One region of the Neorhizobium sp. PAMB6630 genome, then DNA from elsewhere that is predicted to be linked to it. Evidence: predicted binding sites of a transcription regulator. Region 1 holds the regulator's gene; each other region holds the start of a gene.
What was found. Region 1 encodes PhoB, which activates phosphate uptake and scavenging genes when phosphate is short. Its sites were predicted from a motif close to TGTCATNNANCTGTCAT; they were not measured.
Positions count from the first base shown of each region.

Region 2: the regulator PhoB is predicted to act here: its motif matches at 1,598-1,614, upstream of AC4CWF_RS09070 (UDP-2,3-diacylglucosamine diphosphatase).
Region 3: the regulator PhoB is predicted to act here: its motif matches at 2,234-2,250, upstream of AC4CWF_RS09890 (acid phosphatase).

Region 1 covers NZ_CM177836.1:3,434,334-3,438,503, forward strand. Annotated here, with positions in the region: gene AC4CWF_RS16345 (aspartate aminotransferase family protein) at 1-148, opposite strand, end outside; gene AC4CWF_RS16350 (GcrA family cell cycle regulator) at 576-1,127, shown strand; gene phoB (phosphate regulon transcriptional regulator PhoB) at 1,285-1,968, opposite strand; gene phoU (phosphate signaling complex protein PhoU) at 1,995-2,705, opposite strand; gene pstB (phosphate ABC transporter ATP-binding protein PstB) at 2,759-3,574, opposite strand; gene pstA (phosphate ABC transporter permease PstA) at 3,588-4,170, opposite strand, start outside.
Region 2 covers NZ_CM177836.1:1,921,045-1,925,214, reverse strand. Annotated here, with positions in the region: gene AC4CWF_RS09075 (MFS transporter) at 1-561, opposite strand, end outside; gene AC4CWF_RS09070 (UDP-2,3-diacylglucosamine diphosphatase) at 725-1,555, opposite strand; gene AC4CWF_RS09065 (NADP-dependent malic enzyme) at 1,769-4,099, shown strand.
Region 3 covers NZ_CM177836.1:2,094,577-2,098,746, forward strand. Annotated here, with positions in the region: gene AC4CWF_RS09890 (acid phosphatase) at 152-2,083, opposite strand; gene AC4CWF_RS09895 (rhomboid family intramembrane serine protease) at 2,507-3,220, shown strand; gene AC4CWF_RS09900 (CBS domain-containing protein) at 3,351-3,785, shown strand; gene AC4CWF_RS09905 (patatin-like phospholipase family protein) at 3,817-4,170, opposite strand, start outside.

The DNA.
Region 1 (4,170 bases):
GATTGGAATGGCCGCAGGAGGTCACGGCAACGCCTGCGCCGAAATCGAGATATCGCTCGCCCGTTTCCGTCACGAGCCAGACGCCCTCGCCGCGCACGAAACGCAGCGGAGCCCGTGCAAAGGTGTCGAAAAGTGCGGCTTCAGCCATGGCGACATCACTCCTTGGGCAACGATAATCCCTTGTGGCGGCACGGCCGCCGGAATTCAAACCAGAAACTAAAAATGCCGCCTTAAGCGGCGGCTGGCGCACTATCGGCATTTCAGGATCAACTGTCAACAAATCGCTTGAATTTCAGGGGATTTCCGCTGCGTGAGGCTGGCTTGCGCGAAGCTTTTGCGCTGTGACAAAAAAGACTCGCCTTAAAAGCAAGTTGGGGAAAACCCTGAAATCGATTCGCCGCGATTCCGCCGACTCTTGTCAGCGAGTCCCGGGGTCGATAGGTTAAAGATCAATTACTAGACTGCATGCGGCGGAACTAGTCACCAAGCACATATATATGGTATGTCCGGCAGGAAATCTTCCCGCCGGCAGGTGAGCGATTCTGTCCGCACAGCCCCTACGGCGGAGAGATGGCATGAACTGGACGGACGAGCGCGTCGAGAGACTAAAGCGGCTTTGGGCCGAAGGCCTGAGCGCAAGCCAGATCGCAACACAGCTGGGCGGCGTCAGCCGCAACGCCGTGATCGGCAAGGTACACCGTCTCAACCTGCCAGGCCGCGTCAAGGCCGGCGGCACGCAGGCAACGGCGCGCACCGCGCCCAAGCGCACCACCTCTGCTCCGCGCGCCCCGAACTTTGCGGCCCGCACCACAACCAATCCTGCCCGTACCACACCCCATGCGGTTGGTGTTGCCGTGGTAGCGCCGGAAGTCGAGGCCGTACAGCCGACGGAATTCCGCGCCCCGAGCAATGTCGTGGTACCGATGTCGCGTAAGCTTTCGCTGACGGACCTGACGGAACGCACCTGCAAGTGGCCGATGGGCGATCCCCTGAAGGACGACTTCCACTTCTGCGGTTCGGATTCTGCCGATACCTCGCCCTACTGCAAATATCACGCTCGCCTCGCCTACCAGCCGGTCAACGAGCGTCGTAAGGCTGCCAACATCTCGGCTGCTGCCCGCGCCTGATATCTTTTCGAGCGTTTGCCGCTCAGCACTCTGAAAACGGGCCTCGCGCCCGTTTTTTTGTGCCTGGAGACACCCTGAAAAAGCCGACAAAAGAACGCCCGGAGCCAAGAGCCGCCGGGCGTCAAAACCGTGTTTCATCAGACGTGACGAACGCGCTTCAGGCTTCCATCGAATATCCGGCGCCGCGCACGGTGCGGATCACATCCTGCATGTTGGAGAAGTTGAGTGCCTTGCGCAGGCGCCCGACATGCACGTCGACGGTGCGTTCATCCACGTAGATATCATGGCCCCAGACGCCATCGAGCAGCTGCGAGCGTGAATAGACGCGGCCCGGCGAGGCCATCAGAAATTCCAGGAGGCGGAATTCCGTCGGCCCAAGCCGCACTTCGCGGCTTTTACGGTGAACGCGGTGCGTCTCGCGGTCCAGCTCTATATCACCGCAGCGCAGCACGCTGGAGAGAACCTCGGGCCGAGCACGTCGCAGCATGGCCTTCACCCGCGCCATCAGTTCCGGCGTCGAGAACGGCTTGACGACGTAATCGTCGGCACCGGTGGCAAGGCCCCGCACCCGTTCGCTTTCCTCACCGCGTGCCGTCAGCATGATGATCGGCAGCCGTTCGGTTTCCGGACGCATGCGTAAGCGCCGGCAAAGCTCGATGCCCGATACGCCCGGCAGCATCCAGTCGAGGATCAACAGATCCGGCAACCGTTCCTGGAGGCGGATCTCCGCCTCGTCTCCGCGCAGGATCGTCTCGACCTCGTAGCCTTCGGCCTCGAGATTATAGCGCAGGAGGACGCTGAGAGCTTCCTCGTCCTCCACAACCGCAATTTTGGGCAGCATGGTTCAGGCACTCCGTCAGTATGGCCTTACTCGGCCACAGCACCAAGCGTGTTGGACGTATCGTCCTTGGGGCGCTCGCCTTCAGGCTGGGCACCTGTTGCGATGTAATAGATGGTTTCGGCGATGTTGGTGGCGTGGTCGCCGATGCGCTCGATGTTCTTGGCGCAGAACAGAAGATGCGTGCACGACGTGATGTTGCGCGGATCTTCCATCATGTAGGTCAACAGCTCGCGAAACAGCGAGGTGTACATCGCGTCGATTTCCTCGTCGCGCTGGCGAATGGCTTCGGCCTTCTGCACGGAACGGCTGGAAAACACGTCCAGCACTTCCTTCAGCTGAACCAGCGCAAGCTCCGACAGGTGTTCCAGGCCGCGAGCAAGCTTGCGCGGCACGCCGGTGCCCTGCACTGCGATGACGCGCTTGGCAGTGTTCTTGCCAAGGTCGCCGACGCGCTCCAGATCGGCAGCGATACGCAGCGTTCCGATGATTTCGCGCAGGTCAGCCGCCATCGGCTGGCGCTTGGCGATGGTGATGATCGCCTTTTCCTGGATCTCGCGTTCAGCGTGATCCAGGATCACATCGTCGGAGATGACCTTCTGGGCAAGCGCGCCATCGGAATTGACCAGCGCCCGCACGGCATCGCCGCACATCTGCTCGGCAAGGCCGCCCATTTCGGAAATCCGGCGGTTCAGATATTTCAGGTCTTCGTCATAGGCCGAAAGGATGTGCGAAGGCATATTTGGCGTCCTCGGATAGGGGTGTCAGCGCAAGGGCATGGGTGTAACGGCAATCAGCCGAAGCGGCCCATGATGTAATCCTGCGTACGCTGATCATCCGGGTTGGTGAACATCTTGTCCGTGTCGTTCTCCTCGACCAGCTGGCCGAGATGGAACATGGCGGTGCGCTGCGACACGCGGGCCGCCTGCTGCATCGAGTGGGTGACGATGACGATGGTGTAATTGCTGCGAAGTTCGTGGATCAGCTCTTCCACCTTGGCCGTCGCAATCGGATCGAGCGCCGAGCAGGGCTCGTCCATCAGGATGACCTCAGGCGAAACGGCAATGGCGCGGGCAATGCAGAGGCGCTGCTGCTGGCCACCGGAAAGGCCGGTGCCAGATTCCTGCAGGCGGTCCTTTGCTTCGTTCCAGAGGCCCGCACGCTGCAGGCTTGCCTCGACGATCTGGTCCATGTCCGCCTTGTTGCGGGCAAGGCCGTGAATGCGCGGACCGTAGGCGATGTTTTCGTAGATCGACTTCGGGAACGGGTTCGGCTTCTGGAACACCATGCCGACGCGGGCGCGCAGTTCCACCACGTCGATCGACGGATCGTAGATATCGTCGGCATCGAGCGTGATACGCCCGGTGACACGGCAGCTTTCGATCGTATCGTTCATGCGGTTGAGGCAACGCAGGAAGGTGGACTTGCCGCAGCCCGAAGGGCCGATCAGCGCCGTCACCGTGTTCTCGCGGACATTGAGGTTTACGTCGAAGAGGGCCCGCTTCTCGCCGTAATAGACAGAAACGTCCTTGCCCACCATCTTGTAGGAAACGTCATTCATTTTCTGATCCAGAGCCTTTTCAACTGCTGCTTCCGACATCATGTTCATGGTCCGGGTCCTTCTACCAACGCCGTTCGAAGCGACGACGCAAGAGGATTGCGCCAACATTCATTGCGATCAGGAACAGGAGCAGGATGATGATTGCTCCCGAGGTGCGCTCCACGAAGGCGCGTTCCGCCTCGTTAGCCCACATGTAGATCTGCACCGGCAAGGCCGTCGACGGATCGAGCGGCGTGGTCGGGTAGTTGGCGACAAAGGCGACCATACCGATCAGGAGAAGCGGCGCGGTTTCACCGAGCGCGTGGGCCAGACCGATGATGGTGCCCGTCAGGATGCCCGGCATCGCAAGCGGCAGAACGTGATGGAAGATCGTCTGCATCTTGGAGGCGCCAAGCCCGAGCGCTGCTGCCCGAATGGACGGGGGCACAGCCTTCAGCGCCGCACGCGTGGCGATGATGATCGTCGGCAGCGTCATCAGGGTCAGCACCAGGCCGCCGATCAGCGAGGCCGAACGCGGCAGGCCCATGAAGTTGATGAACACCGCAAGACCGAGAAGGCCGTAAACAATCGAGGGAACGGCTGCCAGGTTGTTGATGTTGACCTCGATGAGGTCCGTGAAGCGGTTCTTCGGGGCGAACTCTTCA
Region 2 (4,170 bases), 1.5 Mb from region 1:
CGGCACGATGAGCGCCGCCACCAGCGTCAAGGAAAAGGCCGAGGCCGCCACAAGCGGCACGACGGAGGCGGAAAAGCGCGAGATCGCCTCGCCCGCCAGAAGTGTCATCGCCACAAACCCGATCGAGCCCCAGACCCTTATCGTGCCATAACGATAACCCCAGCGGCGCACGCCCATGACAGTGATGCTTTCCAGAACCGGCGTGAAGGGCGCAAAGGCTGCCCCTTGCAGGCTGAACACCAGAAGCACCATCCAGAACCCGTCGACCACCATCAGCAGAAGTGCGGTGGTGATGGAGAGGACGGCGGAAAACAGAAGGATACGCACCCGCTCCGACAGCCGGTCGGCAAGGTAACCGGCAACCGGCGCCGAGAGAACGCGCAGAACGATCGGCACCGACAGGATGAGGCCGATCTGCCATTCATCGAGCGCCAGCGATTTCAGCCAGACCGGAAAGAATGGCAAAAGAATACCGTTGACGCCAAGCGCTGCCGCATAGGCCAGCGCGCAACGAACGGGAAACAGACGGGGAATGGCAATCGGGGAAAAAGCCTGGGCCACGGGGGCTCCCATGCTGACGGCGGCGGGTTGGGCGATCGGGAATCGTCTTGGAATTTGATCGCTTTACCACGCAAGCACAGCATGCGCCACACTCTTGCCACCGCTCAGACATCAAGCACGCGCACGGCAGGCAAATCTGCCGGGAGAGCCGGCAGGTGAATGTTCAGGCAGCCTGCATGTCACCTTTTGCCGTAAGGGGCGGCGCCAGCAGCGCCGGAATTTCGACCGTCTGGCCGGAATGCTGCCAGGAGATCAGCTCGAATGTGCCATCCATGTGCTCGACGATGGCCGTGCAGCTTTCCACCCAGTCGCCGGTGTTGATGTAGCGGATGCCGTCGATATCCTCCATCACCGCATGATGGATATGGCCGCAGATCACGCCGTCGACATTGTTGCGCCGGGCTTCCTCGGCCACGACCTTCTGGAATTCGCCGATGAAATTGACGGCCTGCTTGACCTGCAGCTTGGCCCAGGCCGAAAACGACCAGTAAGGTAGGTGAAGCCGGCGACGAACAGCGGCCAGTACCACGTTAATGGCAATGGCTGCGTCATAGGCCCAATCGCCGAGATAAGCGAGGAGGCGGATATTGCGCACGACGACGTCGAACTCGTCGCCATGCAGCACGAGGTATTTTCGGCCGTCGGCGGCTTCATGCACCATCCGATCCGCCACTTCAATGCCGCCGAAGTGAACGCCGGGGAAGGCACGCAGGAACTCGTCGTGATTGCCGGGAATGTAGACGATGCGGGTGCCCTTGCGCGCCTTGCGCAGCAGTTTCTGCACCACGTCATTGCAGCCCTGCGGCCAGTACCAGCTGCGCTTCAGCCGCCAGCCATCCACGATGTCTCCGACCAGAAAGATCGTCTCGGCCTCGTGGTAGCGCAGGAAATCCAGAAGGAAATCGGTCTTTGCCGCCTTGGAACCCAGGTGGATATCGGAAATGAACAAGGTCCTGAAGTGTTTCGTTTCCAGTGTCTCTGCCACGTCGCTCACCCTTTCGTCAGACCGCCCCTCCTTTGTCCAAATCAGACTCGTATTTCAGGAGCATGACAGCGGCCGGTTGCGGGGCCATTCCGCCGCCGCAAACTGCCGAATGCGGCAGCAGGGACACAGGCTTGCGTCCTTGCCCCCGATATTTCACTACTGTTCCCCGACGCCGTTTGATGTATGAGACAGACCAAGACAAAAGACTGAAAGGAGATGGCGATGGAACACAAGGACAACACACCTGTGGACACGGACACCGCAAAGGCGGACCTGGATGAGCAGGCACTGTTTTTCCACCGCTATCCGCGCCCCGGCAAGCTGGAAATCGTCGCCACCAAGCCGCTCGGTAACCAGCGCGATCTCGCGCTTGCCTATTCACCGGGCGTCGCCGCCCCCTGCCTTGCGATCCGCGACAACCCTGACATGGCCGCCGAATATACCGCGCGCGCCAATCTCGTCGGCGTCGTGTCGAACGGCACGGCCGTCCTTGGCCTTGGCAATATCGGACCGCTTGCCTCCAAGCCTGTCATGGAAGGCAAGGCCGTCCTCTTCAAAAAATTCGCCGCCATTGACGTCTTCGACATCGAGATCGCCGCTGAAACGGTGGACGAGATGGTGTCGACGATTGCCGCTCTGGAGCCAACCTTCGGTGGCATCAACCTGGAAGACATCAAGGCGCCGGAATGTTTTGAAGTCGAGCGCCAGCTGCGCCAGAAAATGAACATTCCGGTCTTCCATGACGACCAGCATGGCACGGCCATCATCGTGGCGGCTGCCATCCTCAACGGCCTGGAACTTGCCGGCAAGAAGATTTCCGACGTCAAGATCGTCACGTCCGGCGCCGGTGCTGCAGCACTCGCCTGCCTCAACCTCCTCGTTTCGCTCGGCGCCAAGCGCGAAAACATCTGGGTCCACGATATCGAGGGCCTCGTTTATGACGGCCGCAACGTGCTGATGGACCCGTGGAAGGAAATCTACGCCCAGAAGAGCGACAAGCGGGTGCTTGCCGAATCGATCGGCGGCGCAGACGTCTTCCTCGGCCTGTCGGCAGCCGGCGTGCTGAAGCAGGAACTGCTCGTGCAGATGGCGGAAAAGCCGCTGATCATGGCGCTGGCCAATCCGACGCCGGAAATCATGCCGGAACTGGCGCGTGCCGCCCGTCCCGATGCGATGATCTGCACCGGGCGCTCGGACTTTGCCAACCAGGTCAACAACGTCCTCTGCTTCCCTTACATCTTCCGGGGCGCGCTCGATTGCGGCGCAACCACGATCAACGAAGAAATGAAGATGGCGGCGGTAAAGGCGATTGCCGGCCTTGCCCGCGAGGAAATTTCTGACGTTGCCGCCCGTGCCTATGCGGATGAAACGCCGGTCTTCGGTCCCAATTACCTCATCCCGTCGCCGTTCGATCCGCGCCTTATCCTGCGCATCGCGCCGGCTGTTGCCAAGGCTGCCGCAGAAACCGGCGTTGCCTCGCGGCCGATTGCCGATTTCGACCAGTATCTCGATCAGTTGAACCGCTTCGTCTGGCGCTCCGGCTTCGTCATGAAGCCGATCTTTACGAGTGCCAAGCAGGCGGAAAAGAACCGCGTGATCTTTGCCGAAGGCGAAGATGAGCGCGTGCTGCGCGCCGCCCAGGTTCTGCTCGAGGAAAAGACCGGCGTGCCGATCCTCATCGGTCGTCCGTCGGTCATCGAAGCCCGCCTCAAGCGTTTTGGCATCCGCATACGCCCGAACGTCGATTTTGCCGTGGTCAATCCGGAAGACGATCCGCGTTACCGCGATTATGTCGATGATTACGTGGCTCTTGTCGGTCGCGCCGGCATCAACCCGGAAGCGGCCCGCACCATCGTGCGCACCAACAACACCGTGATCGGTGCCTTGTCGGTGAAGCGCGGCGAAGCGGATGCGCTGATCTGCGGCGTTGAAGGCCGGTTCGACCGCCATCTCAAGGATGTCAGCCAGATCATCGGCAAGCAGAAGGGTGTCTGCGCCTTTTCGAGCCTGAGCCTGCTGATCGCCCAGAAAGGCCCGGTCTTCTTCACCGATACTTTTGTCAACTACAACCCGACGCAGGAAGAGATCGCCGAGATCACCATTCTCGCCGCGCAGGAAATCCGCCGCTTCGGCATCACGCCGAAGGCAGCGCTGATCTGCCACTCGAATTTCGGCTCGCGCAATTCCGAAAGCGCCACCAAGATGCGCGCGGCTCTCCAGATCATCCGCGAGCGGGCGCCGGAACTGGAAGTGGACGGCGAAATGCAGGCGGGTTCGGCACTCTCGGAACAGCTGCGCAAGCGGGCACTTCCCGACAGCAGCCTGACGGGCGAGGCAAACCTTCTGGTCTTCCCGAATCTCGATGCCGCCAATATCTCGCTCGGCATTGCCCGCACCATGATGGATGCGCTGCATGTCGGTCCGATCCTGCTCGGAGCAGCCCAGCCGGCACACATCCTGTCGACCTCGGTTACCTCGCGCGGCGTCGTCAACATGGCAGCACTTGCCGTCGTTGAAGCCTCGCATGCGGATTTTGCCGTGACCTCTGGCTAAAACGCCAAGGTGCTCTAGATTTTCCGGTGACTTATCACATTCTCAACCTCGAAGCGGCATCCTGCCGCTTC
Region 3 (4,170 bases), 1.3 Mb from region 1:
CACAAATATGAAAGGAGCGAAAATCGTGCCAAGAGGCCGGCAAAGCGCCGGCGGAGACGGTGACGGATGAGACAAGAAGGCGGAAAAATGAAAAAAAGCGGCCCGCAGTGTGCGAGCCGCCGGAGATATCGAAGGGGGCAAGCCTCTCCGGTCAGCCCTTGATGCGCAGCGAAAGGCCGGTCTTGCCATAGACGGGCACAGTCTCGTGCCCCTCGAGCACGATGTCATCGAAGCGGCCCTCAAGAGCGCCGGAACGGATCACGGACAGTTCGTCGCCGGCAGACGGCGTATAACCGGCAGCAAGGGTCACCCGCAACACTCCCCCTTCGATTGCGGCATTCTTGCCGATCGTCAGGCCGCCCTCCTTGCCGGACACGGTGACTTCAACGGTGCCTGCCTTGCGCATCACGAAATTGCCGGACACGGTAAGCTTCGGCCCCGCCACCACCGCCCGGCCGCCGGCGACATAGAGATCGCCCGAGCCGAAGGCGCTTGGTGAGGCAGCAACGAGCGCGCCACCTTCCACGATCACGCCGCCGGAAAAGCTGTTGTGGCCGGAAAGCGTCAGCACACCGCTTCCCGTCTTCACCAGCTTGCCACCGCCTGCGATATCGTTCTTCCAACTGTCGGCGGCATTAAAGCCGCCCTTTGCGGCGTCCATGGCAACCGTGACGTCGCCATCGAAGGCACCGAACCCGTCGGCTGCGGCAAACAGGTTAAGGCGCCCCCAGCCTTCCGCATCGCTCATGATCGGATAACCGCCAGCAAGTGCCGTGCTTTTGAGGACGACACGGCGCTGCGCGGCATCGAGATAGGGAAGGCGGGTTTCGAGCAGCACTTCGGCGCCCTTCGGCACGACTGGCGCGCTGTCTGATGCGCCAATCCTCGGCAGGCCGTAGGTGAAGCGGGGTGCAACGAAGGCTGCGTTTTCGGCGCGGTCGGCAAACCGGTCCGTGCCGGCCGGGGCGGAATGGGCAAGCGCCATCAGGCCGGCAAAATCTGCCGCGCCGGTTTCGCTGGCCAGAAAAGTCTGGGTCTGCTGATAGGCTTCCGACTTCAACACGGCATAGTCGGATCGGTTGAGATTATAGGCGACGACGGCTGTTGCCTGCATGCGCCCGCCGATCACATCGAAAGGCTGGTGCATGCCGGCGCGGATGCGGTTTTCGCCCATGCGCACCGCGCGCGTCACCATCTCCTGATAGCGCTCAGGCACCAGATAAGCCATGACAAGCGCATCGCGCCAGGCTTCGGCTGTATGGCCGCTCGGAAAGCCGCCATCGCCGGCGGGTTTGGTGCTCTTGGCCGGCTCCAGCTGCGGCACGACGCGCACCTCCTCGCTCCAGCGATAGGGGCGGGCATATTTATAATAACGCTTGGCGGGTTCGGTGGAGCCATCCTTGCTGCCGGCCTCCACGAGATCGACCGCCTTGCCCATATTGGCATTGCCGTCCTTGCTGCCGACGCCGCGATTGTTGCCCTTGTCGTCATATTTGACGCTTGTCGCATCCGCGGGCATGTCGGTGATGGTCGTCGTCTGCTGAACGCCTTTGCGCCAGGCATCCGCGAGCGGCCCGAGCCCGTCGGTGATGCTGACGCTCTTGCCGCGACGGTCATCGAGATAGGCTTCGAGATCGGTTTCGGGCGTATGGGCAGCGGTCGTCCGGATCACGTAACCGATGTTGGCGGCATGAACGTCCGGCTGCTTTATCGTGCCATCGGTTGCGCTGCGCGGCAGGCCGTCCCAGTCGGATTTGGCAACGGCGGGGCAGCCGTCTTTCGCCGGCGCATCCTGATCGGCATCAACGAAAGGCGTGCGGGGTGTCCAGAGATCAAGGAAGCCGGACAATAGCCGCACGCCGGCATTGGTCTCCTGCGTCGAAAGGCAGGCATCACCGCGCTGGTTGCTGGCACCGTTATCGACATAGGCCGCAACGCCTTCTGCCGGATTGGCGCTGTCGGCATGGCCAAGTCCTGCCGGGGCCGGCGGCAGCACGATCGGATCGGCAAACGCCGGGGCAAGGGCTGTGGATAGGAGAAGGGAAAGGGTAAGGCCGGCAAGGGACGGAACGCGGCAATTCATGGTGAGGGCCTTTCTGAGGAGGAGGGCAGACAGGATGCACGCATGCGTGGTTCACCGGTCGCCTGGCGGACGGGTCGGGCATTGAGGTGTCGGGAATGTCCCGGCGGTCGGGCACGGGCTATCCCGGAAGCCCGCCTTTAAATCATGCCTGCGACAGTTTTCTTACAATCGGAGCATGACTTAGATTTTGCGTCGACTGTGTATGGCCTGTTCAGGAGGCCGCGTTGAAGCGGAGGGCCTTGTTACCTTTCCCTAATGCCGCGGCGTGCTTATATGTCTCTCATCAAAACCGGGAAGGACGCGCAGATGGACGATTCGCCGAACACACCAGGGTCAGGCGATCAGCCACCGCATAACGCAGGCCGTCCGCCGGCTTCTGTCCCGAATACTGGGCCGGATGTGGGGCCGGCAGTGGGGCAAGGCATGGAGCGGCCGCGCGCGCCGGCCCAACCGATCTTCAATCTTCCCAAACCGCTCGTTGTGACCCTTGCGGTGCTGGTCGTACTCTATCTGGTCGATGCCTATCTGCTCAGCGACCAGTGGCGCGAGCTGATGCTGTTTGAAATGGCCTTCACGCCGCTGCGTTATGTCTATCCGCTGACCGATCAGGGGCTGGAATGGCTGTGGACGCCGGTCACCTACTCCTTGATGCATGGCAGCCTGGAACACCTGATCTTCAACTGCCTGTGGCTGACGGCCTTTGGTGCGCCCGTGGTGCGCCGTATCGGGCTCTGGCGTTATCTTGCCTTCTGGATTTGTTCGGCAGCCGCCGCCGCCTTTTTCCACGCGGGCCTCAACTGGGGACAGGAGACGCTGCTGATCGGTGCGTCGGGTGTCGTCTCGGCGCTGATGGGCGCTGCGTGCCGTTTCGCCTTTCCCAAACATGGCGGCGGCATGCGCCGCGATTCGGCCAATTTCCTGCCGCGCCAGGGCATTGTGTCGGCGCTCAGAAACCGCACGGTTCTGGTTTTTACCGTGGTCTGGTTTCTGGGTAACGTGCTGGTGGCTCTGGGCATGCCGCTGGTCGGTTCGGATGCCGGCGCCATTGCCTGGGATGCACATATTGGCGGCTTCCTGTTCGGCTACCTGCTGTTTGGGCTGTTCGATCCTCTGGTCGGTGAAAAAGAGATTGCTTAACAAATGCCGTCTGCAGGCAGTTGACTGTTGCAAAGCCTTTGAAGCGGGCGCACCATTCCCGTCCGGGTGCGCCAAAAGCAGTGGGGAGTTTAGCCGACGGCGCATCAGACATAGTCAATAGGAGGAATTGATGCCTGTCTCCGTCAAGAACATTCTGGATGCCAAAGGCCGTGACGTGATGTCCGTCAGCCGGGAAAAAACAGTGGCCGAAGTGGCGGCCATTCTGGCTGAAAACAAAATCGGCGCGGTCGTGGTGACCAGCCTTGAAGGCCGTATTGCCGGCATATTTACCGAGCGCGATCTGGTGCGCGTGGTGGCAGCCGATGGGGCAGATGGCCTGCAAAAGCCTGTTTCTTCAGGCATGACCGCCAATGTCATTCGCTGTCGCGAAGACACCAGTCTCAACGAATTGATGGAAACCATGAGCACCGGCCGCTTCCGTCATATTCCCGTGGAGGAGGGCGGCAAGCTCGTCGGCATCATCTCCATCGGGGACGTGGTAAAAGCCCGCATCCGCGAGGTGGAGGCGGAAACCGAGCATATGATGGCCTATATCGCCGGCTGATTCTCTTCCTGCTGGCGGCCGGAAACGGTCGTCAGCTGGCAAACACATCCTGCATGCGCTTCAATTCGCCAATGCGCGCCTTGGTTTCCTTGTAGCCGCGGTCGATTGCTTCGCCGGCGCGGTGGAATTCAGACAGGCCGATGTCGCTGAGGCGCGGATGCAGCGCCAGATCCGGCGGATCGCCGGCAAGGCGCGCCCGCGAAATGCGCTCCTGTATGATGTTGAAGGCCTGCACCATGACGCTCGTCATGCCGATCCGGGCCTCACGCACCTTCGTGTGCTGTCCTTCGACCACCGGCAGCACGCTGGCATTGTGCTTGACCACCGCCGAGCGGCCAAAGATGTCATAGTTGAGGTTGACGGCTACCACGAGCGGCTGCTCATA